DNA from 3 places in the Psychrobacillus sp. MER TA 171 genome. Region 1 is predicted to be linked to each of the others. Evidence: riboswitches for the same ligand, from Rfam matches in the RefSeq annotation. Region 1 holds a riboswitch; each other region holds the start of a gene.

What was found. Region 1 has a riboswitch for lysine ahead of M3627_RS11470 (transporter substrate-binding domain-containing protein). Riboswitches for the same ligand answer to the same signal wherever they lie in the genome.
Region 2: another riboswitch for lysine. It lies ahead of M3627_RS06845 (aspartate kinase); the one in region 1 lies ahead of M3627_RS11470 (transporter substrate-binding domain-containing protein).
Region 3: another riboswitch for lysine. It lies ahead of M3627_RS16530 (Na+/H+ antiporter NhaC family protein); the one in region 1 lies ahead of M3627_RS11470 (transporter substrate-binding domain-containing protein).

Annotation. Positions count from the first base shown of each region.
Region 1 covers NZ_JAMAWN010000010.1:130,238-134,469, forward strand. Annotated here, with positions in the region: gene M3627_RS11460 (amino acid ABC transporter ATP-binding protein) at 1-272, opposite strand, end outside; gene M3627_RS11465 (amino acid ABC transporter permease) at 290-1,051, opposite strand; gene M3627_RS11470 (transporter substrate-binding domain-containing protein) at 1,157-1,993, opposite strand; lysine riboswitch at 2,121-2,303, opposite strand; gene M3627_RS11475 (M23 family metallopeptidase) at 2,439-3,416, opposite strand; gene safA (SafA/ExsA family spore coat assembly protein) at 3,712-4,232, opposite strand, start outside.
Region 2 covers NZ_JAMAWN010000005.1:81,921-86,152, reverse strand. Annotated here, with positions in the region: gene M3627_RS06850 (YslB family protein) at 1-407, shown strand, start outside; gene M3627_RS06845 (aspartate kinase) at 864-2,081, opposite strand; lysine riboswitch at 2,285-2,462, opposite strand; gene uvrC (excinuclease ABC subunit UvrC) at 2,506-4,232, opposite strand, start outside.
Region 3 covers NZ_JAMAWN010000022.1:46,231-50,462, reverse strand. Annotated here, with positions in the region: gene M3627_RS16545 (sulfite exporter TauE/SafE family protein) at 1-217, shown strand, start outside; gene M3627_RS16540 (bifunctional metallophosphatase/5'-nucleotidase) at 250-1,629, shown strand; gene yunB (sporulation protein YunB) at 1,672-2,442, shown strand; lysine riboswitch at 2,493-2,676, shown strand; gene M3627_RS16530 (Na+/H+ antiporter NhaC family protein) at 2,765-4,232, shown strand, end outside.

The sequences.
Region 1 (4,232 bases):
AAATTAAACTGCTGAAATACCATGCCAAGCTTTGTCCTATAGGAATTGATATCATGCTTATTGTCTAAAATATTATTTCCTTTATAAATAATTTGTCCTCCACTAGGCTTTTCCAATAAATTAACACATCGCAGAAGTGTTGACTTACCCGATCCTGAAGAGCCTATGATACATACAACCTCGCCTTTTTTTACAGAGAAATTTATATCTTTTAAAACTTCATGTGCTCCAAAGGATTTACTTAAATGCTGAATATCAATTACGTGTTCCATATTTGCTCCTCCTTTATTTACTTGTTTTCATAAGGACCTTTTGGCAGTACAGCCATTTGCATAGGCTGACCAATGACTGTGTAGTTTTCGGGTCCATCTAGTTTCTTTTCAAAATGTCGTAAGATTAATGTAACAGCAAACGTCATGATGAAGTATAAAATACAAGCTACAAAGAATGACTCAAAATATCTGAAGTTGTTTCCAGCTACAGACTTCGTTTGGAAATATAATTCCGTTACCCCTATCACATTTAAAACAGAGGTATCTTTAATATTAATGATGAATTGGTTGCCGGTTGCTGGAAGTATGTTACGGATAACCTGGGGTAACACAACATATAGCATCGTTTGTATATGATTCATCCCTATCGCTTGTGATGCCTCAAATTGTCCCTTATCAATTGAAATGACTCCCCCACGAACAATTTCAGCCATATATGCTCCCGTATTAATAGATACAATAAAAATTGCTGCTAGTAAACGATCCATGTCTAACCCAAAGGCCAGTGATGATCCATAAAAGATGACCATGGCTTGGACGATCATTGGTGTCCCTCGGAAGAATTCTATATAGATGGATAGAATAAGATTAACCAGCTTTAAAAAATATCTACTTACCCTCTTTTCAGGTAGTGGGATGGTCCTAATAACGCCTGCTAATAATCCAATGATTGCTCCTACAATAGTTCCTATAATAGAAATCAACAGGGTTACTCCTGCTCCACGCAAAAACATCGGCCAGTTATTGGTAATAATGGAGATAATCCATTCTAAACTCATTGTCTTCCTCCTTACACATTCTGTTGCCTTGAACATCCACTAACCAAGTGAAGTAAGTACTTTAAAAAATGAAACGGCTGCTTTTATTAGCAGCCGTTAGTATACTTATTCTGCAGCTGGTTGACTGGAAATAGCATTATCCATAATTTCTTGACGTTCTTCTTCTGAAATTCCTGCTAATATTTCATTTATTTTATCTGTTAAATCGCTACCTTTTTTCAATCCTACTGCAACAGCTGTTTCTTCTTCATCTGCAATAAATCCTTCTTCGAATTCAACCATGCTGAAGTTATCATTTGCAGAGGAAGCACTAATTCCTTCAGGACGTTCAGATACATAACCGTCGATCATGCCGGATTCCAGTGCTACACGCATTGCTGGAAAATTATCTGATGCAGGCTGTTTTTTTACACCTTTAATTTGATCTATCACTCCGTAGTGGGAAGTATTTAATTGGCCTGTAACTTTTGCTCCATTAAAGTCTTGAATGGAAGTGGCATCCTCAAATTTTCCGCCCTTTTTTACAACCATAACAAAGTTGGAAGTATAATAGTTTTCAGAGAAATCGATTGTTTTTTTACGCTCTGCTGTTGGTGACATTCCAGCAATAATTGCATCAATCTTACCCGAAGTTAAAGCTGGAACTAGACCGTCCCATTCGGTTTTAACAATTACCAGTTCTTTACCTAAGCCTTCTGCAATTTTTTTAGCAATTTCTACATCGTATCCACCAGCATACTCTGCGTTACCGTCCAATTTTACTCCACCGTTTTTGTCATCCATTTGAGTCCAGTTAAAGGGTGCATATCCTGCCTCTAGTCCTACTGTAAATGTATCTTGGGCAGATGCTGATCCAACGCTTCCCTCCTCTTTAGTTCCACAAGCAGCAAGCAATAAAAAAATGGATAGTAAAAATGTGAATGTAAATAGTCTCTTTTTCATCTCTAGTAATCTCCTTTTTTAAAGTTATTATATGTATGCAACCATACAAAAAGGACAACCGTACAAAAAAAGACTTGAGGTAGACTCAGGTCATAATGTATGGTTGCCCTAAATCCTCTACTTTTCCCAATGAGATAGCACACCATTATAAACCGGGACGTTTATAATGGACAGTCCTGCAATTCTTCACTGCAGACCCAGCATGTAATAATGAGTTTATTACAAGCTTCGGCGACATTTCCTTCTCCTTAGTATCTAAGCTTCTCAAGCTCCTCTAAGGACTGTTAAATATCGCGCCTCTACCTCACTTATAAAAGCGAGGTTATATTCAATTAGTTGTTCATAGTCTACAATAGAGATTTTCATCTGTCAACAAACATTCTATTGATTAATCAAAATATTACTATTTTTTAAACTTCATCATTCTAAATAGAAACGAACAATCTTATTTAAAAAATGAACCTATAATACGGGGAATAAATAAGAAAAAATCTGCTAAAGTAAATGTATTTTCCACTTTGTCAAAGACATCCATTTTCGACTTTTCGTTCGGTTTGTAGGTCGTTACTGTATCGCCTTGAATTGGCTCCACCCCATCATAGAAACTTATACGTATAGAATGGCAGTTCACATAATCAGACGAATCCATCACCTGAAAATGTATATGAGGCTCAGAGGAGTTTCCAGAATTTCCACAAAGGCCAATTGTTTGCCCCTGCTTCACCGCGTCTCCTTCTTTTACTACTATAGAATGTTGTTTGAAATGCGCAAGCAAGCTATATTCTCTATTTTCATGCTCCAAAATGACATAGTTTCCGGCTGGTTCTTTTTCATTCATTTCTCCGGGAATATTATCTACAATATCATTTATAACCTTTACTACCTTACCGTCTGCTGGCGCAACTACCTCTTTATCAAAAGCATTGTAACTTTCATTGAGTAATCTATTATCCTTATGCGTCTGACCATTCTTCATCTTCACTAAATCATATGCATAGCGCTGAGATTCATAAACGTAATGATAGTTAAGAAATTCATTCGTCCCACCCCAGAAAACAAACCATTCTTCTTTAATAGGCATTATATATTTATTTTTGGTGTAACGTTGATCGCTTTTGGGGAAGGTTACATAAGGTTTTAATACTATGCCCTGGATGTAGTTAGCCGTATCAAAGGTTACACTAACTATTCTCTCCTTATTGTTATCTAACCATAAATACTGAGTTGAATAACCAATCTCGGTATTTTTAATCATTTGGTAGCTTTCAACCTCCTGATTAAAGGTAATGGCTAAATCAACAAATTGGTCCAGTGATACTAGCTCTTTAAATTCTTTGACGCATTGGTTATAAATTTCTTCATGGTTTCCATATAGGAATACTTCTCCAAAATTTTTGGGCGATATAAATTTCTCTACATTCATGGATCTGTTTACCTCCAATTTATAACATTGTAAGTATTTATCATCTAATACGGAAAAAGATAACTAAGGTTTCACTTAATATCAAAAAGTAAAGGAAACGAGAGAGTAGACCGTTTTCTTTTTGCAGACTTTATTTAATTCTTTTTTGTTTTGTTGATATCGAAGGAAAAGTTTCACATGGAACATAAACAGAAATGAAAATAGCCTACATCTACACTTTGAAGGGCAGACATAGGCCGTAAGCTAAAAGAGTGGAAATGACAACACTTACGTCGTCATTCCCACCCTAAATCAATTATTTTTGTATAAACATTTGAGTCCAATAGTTTCCGTCTTTCACGTAACCTACCCCAATATGAGTATAGTTTTTGTTTAAGATATTGGCTCTATGTCCTTCACTATTCATCCAAGCTTTAACTACTGCTTTCGCAGTCGTTTGACCTTGTGCGATATTTTCTCCTGCTGATTTATAGCTAATTCCAAAATTCTTCATCATTGTAAATGGAGTTCCATAAACAGGACTTGTATGGCTAAAATATTTTTGATCGTGCATATCTTGTGATTTATATTGTGCCACTCTTCCTAGCTCCCAGTCATAGCTTAAAGGAGACAGGCCAGCATTTGCTCTTTCCACATTTACAAGTTTAATTACATCTTGTTCAATGTTATAAGAATCTTTTGTCGGAACATTAATTTTTTGTCCTGGATAAATAAGATTTGGATTTTCTAACTGAGGATTTTTCTCAATTAATTCTGAAACTCCGGTTTGTGTTTTTACTGCTATTTTCCAAAGAGAATCTCCTGATACAACGGTAT
Region 2 (4,232 bases), on a different contig from region 1:
AAAGAGAACATTCACATGTAACTTCCTTTGGATATGAAATAATAAGAGATCACGTGCTCACTTCTATTCTCGGAAAACATGAAAAAGAAATATTGTACTGGGCAGGTAAGGACCTTGCACGAAAGTTTCCACTCTATTCAATGGAAGAAGCCATCTCTTTCTTCCAAGAGGCTGGCTGGGGAAGGCTTGAGTTAGATAAAACATCAAAAGATTCGGCCTATTACACGCTAGAAACATACAATCTTCCTCAAAGTGGAATTAATAGATGTCACCGATTAGAGGCTGGCTTTCTTGCAGAGCAGAAGCAAAAAATAGATGGCTATGAAACTGAATGCTATGATGAGTTTGTAAAAAAAACTGGGTTGGTCACCTTCCATATTAAATGGGACTTAAAAAGTAAACGCTAAAGATACATAAAGAGGAGGATGGAGCAATTTCCATCTTCCTCTCTTTTTTTAATAAAGCTTTGTTAAAGTTATTGGTTGATTTTGACTAACAATTCTTTTAATAGTGACTTTAAACATAAACAAAGGAACTTTCAAATGGCTATTAAGAACATAAATAGATTGTGAAATTGGGGTTGGTGACAGTTTTAAGCTTTGTTTATGCGAGTAAATTTATAAGCACTTATCCATGCATTAAAGCTGTTCCCATTAATTCATTGAAGCACCAGACGGCGATTCCTACGGGATGAGTGAGACAGATAAGCCATCACAACCACGCGCGATTGCTGTGGGTGGTGGCTTATCGCTTACCCCGAGGAAAGCGTCAGGCTGGGGCGAAAAATCAATTCTACTCTCTGATTTAAGATTTCTTAGTATCATAAATCAACCCTGCCCTTTAACATAGCCTATAATTATTACTTAATTTATAGCCAAATCAAATTCATCATGGAGTGCATTCGCTGCTTGAATCATATTGCCTTGAGGCACTACAACTGAAACCTTTATTTCTGAGGTACTAACCATTTTAACTGGTATGTTTTCCTTGCTTAATCGGTCGAACATTTGTGCAGCGACACCAGGATTAGATACCATCCCTGAACCTACAATAGATACCTTAGCTAAACCCACCTCAAAATCCGCAAAGGTAAAACCTAGATTCTGTTTCGTTTTCTCTAAAACGTGAATTGCTTCCGAAAGAGATTCTTTTTTTATAGAAAAGGAAACGGTAGGCTTCATTCCTTCGACAATCGACTGAACAATAATATCTACATCAATATGGTTATTGGCAAGGGTAGTAAATATGGAAGCGAGTGAACCATTAAAAGGCACTGTATACTCAATCGTTAAACGTACTATATCTGATTCAAAAGCTACCCCTCGTACTACTAAATTATTCTCCACATCTACTTCCTCCTTTAAAATGGTTCCTTCCGTTTCTTCATAGCTTGAACGTACTCGTAATGGAATCTTATAGTTTTTTGCGAATTCCACTGCTCTTGGGTGCAGCACTCCAGCTCCTAAATGAGCTAACTCCAGCATCTCATCATATTCTAGCTGTTCTAGTTTTCTTGCATGAGATACGTAGCGTGGATCTGACGTATAAACACCATCTACATCCGTATAAATATCACAAATGTCTGCTCCGATAGCTGCAGCTATGGCGACGGCTGTAGTGTCTGACCCTCCTCTCCCTAAAGTAGTAATCTCCCCTAATTCCGACATACCTTGAAAGCCGGCCACAATTACTACTCGATTAGCGATTAAATGCTCATTTATCTTCTGGCCATCCAATTGCTTAATTTTTGAATTTCTATGTACTTCATCCGTAACTATCCCTGCTTGCCAACCTGTTAAAGAGAGCGTCTCTACTCCAAGTGCATTTAACTGAATAGCTAGTAAGGACATAGTGACTTGTTCTCCTGTAGCAAGCAACATATCCATTTCTCTTTTTGTTGGATTGTTAGTGATTTTACTAGCCATTTCCGCTAAGTCATCTGTTGTTTTTCCCATTGCAGATACAACTACGACGATATCATGTCCTTTCTCCTTTTCTAGTTGTACCCTTTTTGCTACGTTACCAATTAACTCTATGGAGCCTACAGAGGTTCCACCAAATTTCATCACAATTTTACTCATTAACCTATCTCCCCTTTATCTCCTTGAGCGGACAACAAGAAAAGCGCAAGCGCCTATCCCTGCCCTGAGGGGCAAGGCTGCTTGCGCTAGACATCAACTTATCCACAGGTTCATAATCTTATAATTTCCTAAACAATAAAAAAAGCTTTCCACATATTTGCGGAAAGCTAACTCTTCTCATACACGGTCAACAATGATTGCCCATGTGAGATAGCCCTCCAGAATATATATATTCTGACAGTCCTGCATCTCTTAAATACAGAACCAACATAGGAAAGGAAAAGCTTTTCTATGTTTCGGCGAACAACCCTTTCTTAATCGGTCGTAGGATCTTTCATCCTCACGATTAGTACTCTTGCAATTCGCACCTCTACCTTCACTGTTTGAATAGTGAATATTAAATTGTTTTAAAGATAACATAAGATTATTCAGAAGACAATAAATTTTTCTGAAAATGAGCCATTAGATTATCGGCTAATTTACTAGGGAGTCCAGATTCTATTAGTTCTTCTCGTGATGCAGCTTGCATTCGTTTGAGGGAGCCAAAATGCTTAAGAAGCATTTTCTTCCGTTTTGGACCTATTCCTTCAATTCCATCTAACGAGGAGGCAATTGTATGTTTCCCTCTCTGTTGTCGATGGAAAGTAATTGCAAATCGATGGACCTCATCTTGAATTCTTTGAAGAAGATAGAATGCTTCACTTGTTCTTTTCATCGGGATAATCGCTAATGGGTCACCATATAACAAGGAGGATGTTTGATGTTTGGCATCTTTTGCTAGTCCTGCAATTGGAATATCTAAGCCAAGTTCATCCTCTATAATTTCTCTCGCTGCTTCTATTTGTCCTTTACCTCCATCAATAATGATTAAATCAGGTAGAGGCAATCTCTCTTTTAGCACACGAGTGTAACGTCTACGAACGACCTCACGCATCGCGCCATAGTCATCATGCTTTGCTGCAGTTTTCGTTTTATACTTCCGATAGTCTTTTTTGTATGCTCTGCCATCAACGAATACAACCATGGCAGAAACCGCATCGGTACCGTGAATATGAGAATTATCAAAGGCCTCAATTCTGCTTGGCATAGCAATTCCCATAAGACTACCTAGTTCTTCTAATGCCCCTACAGTTCGTTCCTCTTGTCGTTCAATCAAGTGGAACTTTTCTTTCAAAGCTATCGCAGCATTTTTTTGCGCTAAATCCACTAGGTTCTTTTTGGAACCCTTTTGAGGAATAATAACCTTCATTTCCAACAACTCAGAGGCTAACTCTAAATCAGTCGTATTAGGTACAAATATTTCCTTTGGTTTAATATGCTCTGGTTTGGAGTAGAACTGACCTAAAAAGGTAAGAAATTCTTCCTCCGGGTCACGGTAAATTGGGAAAAGAGAAACATCTCTTTCTATCAACTTTCCTTGACGTACAAAAAACACTTGGACACACATCCATCCCTTATCTACTGTGTATCCGAAAATATCACGATTTGTGAAATCATTCATCGTCATTTTTTGTTTTTCCATCACTTGATCAATATGTGCTATTTGATCGCGGTACTCTTTTGCACGTTCAAACTCCAGCTGTTCTGCTGCTGCATTCATTTTTTCAGTTAGCTCTTTCTTGACCGCTGCATGGCCACCGTTTAAAAAACTAGAGATTCCATGAATAATTTCGGTGTATGTTTCCTCTTCAATTTCTTTTACGCAAGGGGCAAGGCATTGTCCGATATGGTAATACAAGCAAACTTGGCTAGGTAGCTTTTGACACTTTCTTAATGGATATAATCTATCCAGTAATTTTTTTGTTTCATGAGCAGAATGAGAATTTGGATATGGTCCAAAATATTTACCCTTATCCTTTTTTACTTGTCTCGTAATGATGAGCTTAGGATTCTTTTCTGCAGTAATTTTTATATATGGATACGTTTTATCATCCTTAAGCATGACATTGTATTTTGGGTCATGCTTTTTAATGAGATGGAGTTCTAGAATTAGTGCCTCTAACTCGGATGATGTAACGATATATTCGAAGTCGACTATTTCTTGTACTAATCTTTGAGTTTTTCCGTCATGTGATCCCGTAAAATAAGATCGTACACGATTTTTTAATATCTTTGCTTTACCTACATATATAATGACGCCTTGTCGATCCT
Region 3 (4,232 bases), on a different contig from region 1:
TATGGTCTTTTTATCGTCTATTGTGAACTCTGCTACACATATATCTTTAGGAAACGTACCATGGCTATATACCATTCCTGTCATCCCTGCCGCCTATATTGGTGCTAAGATAGGTGCTAAGCTCAATAAAAAGCTAAACTCGGAAACGCTTGTGACAGCACTTAGAATAGTACTGCTATTGCTAGGAATAAGATCTATTATAGATGGGCTATTTTAATAAAGGCGAGCGATAGCCCGCATAAAAAAGAGGTGAGAAAGCTGAGAGAGACCATTCATATTTATCATACAAATGATTTGCATAGTCATTTAGAAAATTGGCCGTCTATCCATCACTTTCTCTCTGAAAGACGTAAAAAGCATGCAAGCGATTCCTCTCTGATATTAGATATCGGTGATCATGTGGATCGCTCGAATATATACACAGAGGGGACACTTGGGAAGGGGAACGTGAAGCTCTTAAATGAAGCCCGATATGATTATGCAACGATTGGAAACAATGAAGGAATCACATTGAGTCACGAAGAATTGGATTCATTATATGAACAGGCTAAATTCGAGGTCATAGTTTCCAATTTTACGGATTTGGAAGGGAATATCCCTAGGTGGGTGAAGCCTTATAAAATTCATCAGACGGCCTCTGGAATACGAATTGGGATTATAGCTGCTACTGCGGATTATAGTGTTTATTATGAAAAGCTTGGGTGGAGATTGCAGGATCCTCTTCCTAGACTGCAGGCAGTTGCTGATCAGATTTCTCCTCATGTCGATGTCCTTATTTGTATGTCTCATTTAGGAAAGTCTAAGGATGAAGAGCTATGTGAGCTGATACCGTCTCTGGACTTAATTTTAGGAGCACACACGCATCATTTGTTCGAGGAAGGGAAAATGGTTGGGAATACATTGCAGGCCGCTACAGGGAAATTTGGGATGTATGTGGGCTATGTGAGTCTTGAATATGACCATTCCATGAAAAGAGTTGTTTCTAAACAGGCTGTTGTCTACCCTACAGACGAGTTGCCAGTCCCTCAAAATGCAGGACACACGATGGAAAATTGGGAGCGAATCGGTAAAGAAAAGCTATCTTATCCTGTTTTTACAAGCAATTCCTTGTTAAAAAAAGAGTGGTTCAATGGGTCTGAGTTAGCGAATTTCTTTGGAAAGGCATTGCTAGCATACACGAATGCAGATTGTGCCATGTTTCCTGCAGGAATTTTCTTAAAGGATTTACCGGAGGGACCTGTCACTGCTTGGGATCTACATCAATGCCTGCCTCACCCCATTAATCCATGTATCGTTACATTAAGTGGAGCTGAGCTGCTAGAGGTGATGGAGCTTTCAAAAAACGAAAAATGGCCAAATTTAGAAGTGAAGGGTCTCGGATTTCGTGGTAAGTATTTAGGGGCTATTTTATTTGAACAGGTTGAACAAGATATGCATGGGCAGCTTTTGATTAAAGGTGAGCCATTAACGCTACATCAAACGTACCGACTGGCGACGCTAGACATGTTTACTTTTGGATTTTTCTTTCCTTCCTTTAAGACCGCGAAGAAACAATATATTATGCCAGAAACTATTCGGGACGTTATAAAATGGTATGGAATAAAGGAAGAGCATAAATGTAGGGCATAATAGACCTCCTCGTTACATAAAAGTAATGAGGAGGTTTTTTCGTTGTTTTATCGCAAAAAGAAGAAGCGTTTCATATTTTTTAGCACTCAACGCAAATTAGCCATCTTTTTAACATGCTTTTTATTGTCAGTGGCTTGGGTATTCTATTATATAAATGCGCAACTAACTCCCACTTACTTACAATATGCTGAAGTGCAAACGAACAAGATTGCATCTATGGTAATAAGTAAGGCGATTAACTCGCGTACGGCAAATGTTCTAGATGTAAACGATATTATTGAAGAGGTTCCTTCGGATAGCAAAAATATGGTCACAACCAAATTCAATACAGAAATTATTAACCGAGTGCTATCTGATACAAATAGTTTAGTACAATCCCATTTAGAACAGGCTGAACAAGGGAATTTATCAAGTCTTCCTTACTTGGATGATATTGAGTATGATAAGCAAACAATGGAAGACCAAGGTGGAGTCGTATTTTTTGTTCCGATGGGGCAAGCAACGAATATACCTTTGATCGGGAACTTAGGTCCAAAAATACCTATTCGATTCCACGTGATCGGAAACGTTCAGTCAAATGTGGTGCCTACTATTACCGAGTTCGGTATTAATAATGCGTATGTAGAAATTAGTATCCACATTAAGGTGAATGTACAAATCATCGTCCCGCTTGCTAGTAAAATGAGTGTAGTGGAACAGAATATACCAGTAGCCATGGGTCTAGTTCAAGGGCAGGTTCCTCACATTTATACAGGTGGGGATGGGTCGGCTGCTCCATCGGTGGAGGTACCTATACCGTTACCGGAAGATTAAAAAAACTTCATTTTTCTTAAATTACTGTTAGAATAGATAAAAATGAATAATAAATAGGTAGAGGCCGCATTGCTTAATAGTATGTTACGGGAGGGTGACTCCAAGGATCGTAATAGAAAGGAAGTTTTGCCGAAACTAAGTATGTCTAGTCAAGGATGCTTAGTTGGGGTTATTTTGAACAAGAATAACACTGTCATGTATATGGGGACATATAGATGGGGAGCTACAAAAGTGAAACAAAGTGTTATAACTAAAATTTCATGTATAAGCCAACCTATAAAATACTATAGGTTGGCTTTTCTATTTTCAAGGAGGAACAGTTTTGGAGAATACAATTTTTTCGTTAGTGCCACCGCTATTGGCAATCATCATGGTTTTATTGACAAAAAGGGTCTTGTTATCGTTAGGAGCAGGTATTCTTTCTGCAGCCTTACTAGTAGAGGAATTTAGCCCTGTTGGATCTTTGTTAATGTTATGGAATTCCTTTAAAATCTCTTTTTGGGATGGGGGTTTAAATGTATATAACATATATATTTTATTGTTCATTCTCTTGTTAGGTGTAGTTACTGCTTTTGTCAGCCTGTCAGGAGGAAGCACAGCTTTCGCTAATTGGGCGATCAAGCGAATTAAAACGAAAAGAGGCTCTAAACTATTAACAGCCTTTTTAGGAATCATTATTTTTGTGGACGATTATTTTAATGCATTAGCAGTAGGGCAAATTGCAAGACCAATTACGGATTCGCATAAGGTTTCTCGTGCAAAGCTAGCCTATTTCATCGATTCTACATCAGCACCGATATGTGTAATCTCACCAGTTTCTAGCTGGGGAGCATTTTTGATAAGCCAGCTAGGTGTTATTTTCACAACACATGCTGTAACAGAATATACTCCGCTAGAAGCTTTTATCACAATGGCGCCTATGAACTTCTATGTAATAGCTACTTTGGCGATCGTATTCTTTACGGCTTGGACAGATTTTGATTTATTTGAGATGAAGAAGCATGAAAAGCGTGCGAAGGAAACAGGAGTATTATTTGATCCTAATAAAACTAATCCGGGAGATATGGATGGAGATTTTCCTGACAATCAGTATGGGAAAGTGATCGATTTATTACTTCCAATCATCTCTCTAGTAGTGGTGACGTTAGGGTTGATGTTCTGGACGGGCTATCAGTTGTCCGGAGGAAGTTTAGATATATTTGTCATCTTTGAAAATACAGATGTTCCTTTTTCATTATTTATAGCTGGATTGGTAGCAAGTATTTTAGCTTTCCTGTTATACGCTCGCCAATTCAAGGTTAACCCAAATGCTAACATGAGCTACGTGTGGAAGGCTTTACGTACAGGCATTCAATCTATGCTTCCTGCCATTTTGATTCTTGTATTCGCATGGGCATTATCTTACCTTATTACAGCCTTAGAAACAGGTGCATTCCTTGCAACGATTGTTACAGAAAATAATATCCCAGTAGGTATTATTCCAGTATTACTGTTTGTGCTGACTGCTTTTATGGCCTTTGCTACAGGTTCATCCTGGGGTTCGTTTGGTATCTTGCTTCCGATTGGTGCAAGCATTATTATGGCAATCGATCCTCAGCTATTGCTACCAGTATTAGCAGCAGTATTGGCAGGAGCAGTTTTCGGAGACCATTGTTCACCGATTTCGGACACTACGATCATGTCGGCTACGGGAGCTGGAGTTAATGTCATTGATCATGTGATGACACAGCTGCCTTATGCAATAACTAGTGCGATAATAGCTGCAATCGGATACTTAGTATTAGGATTGA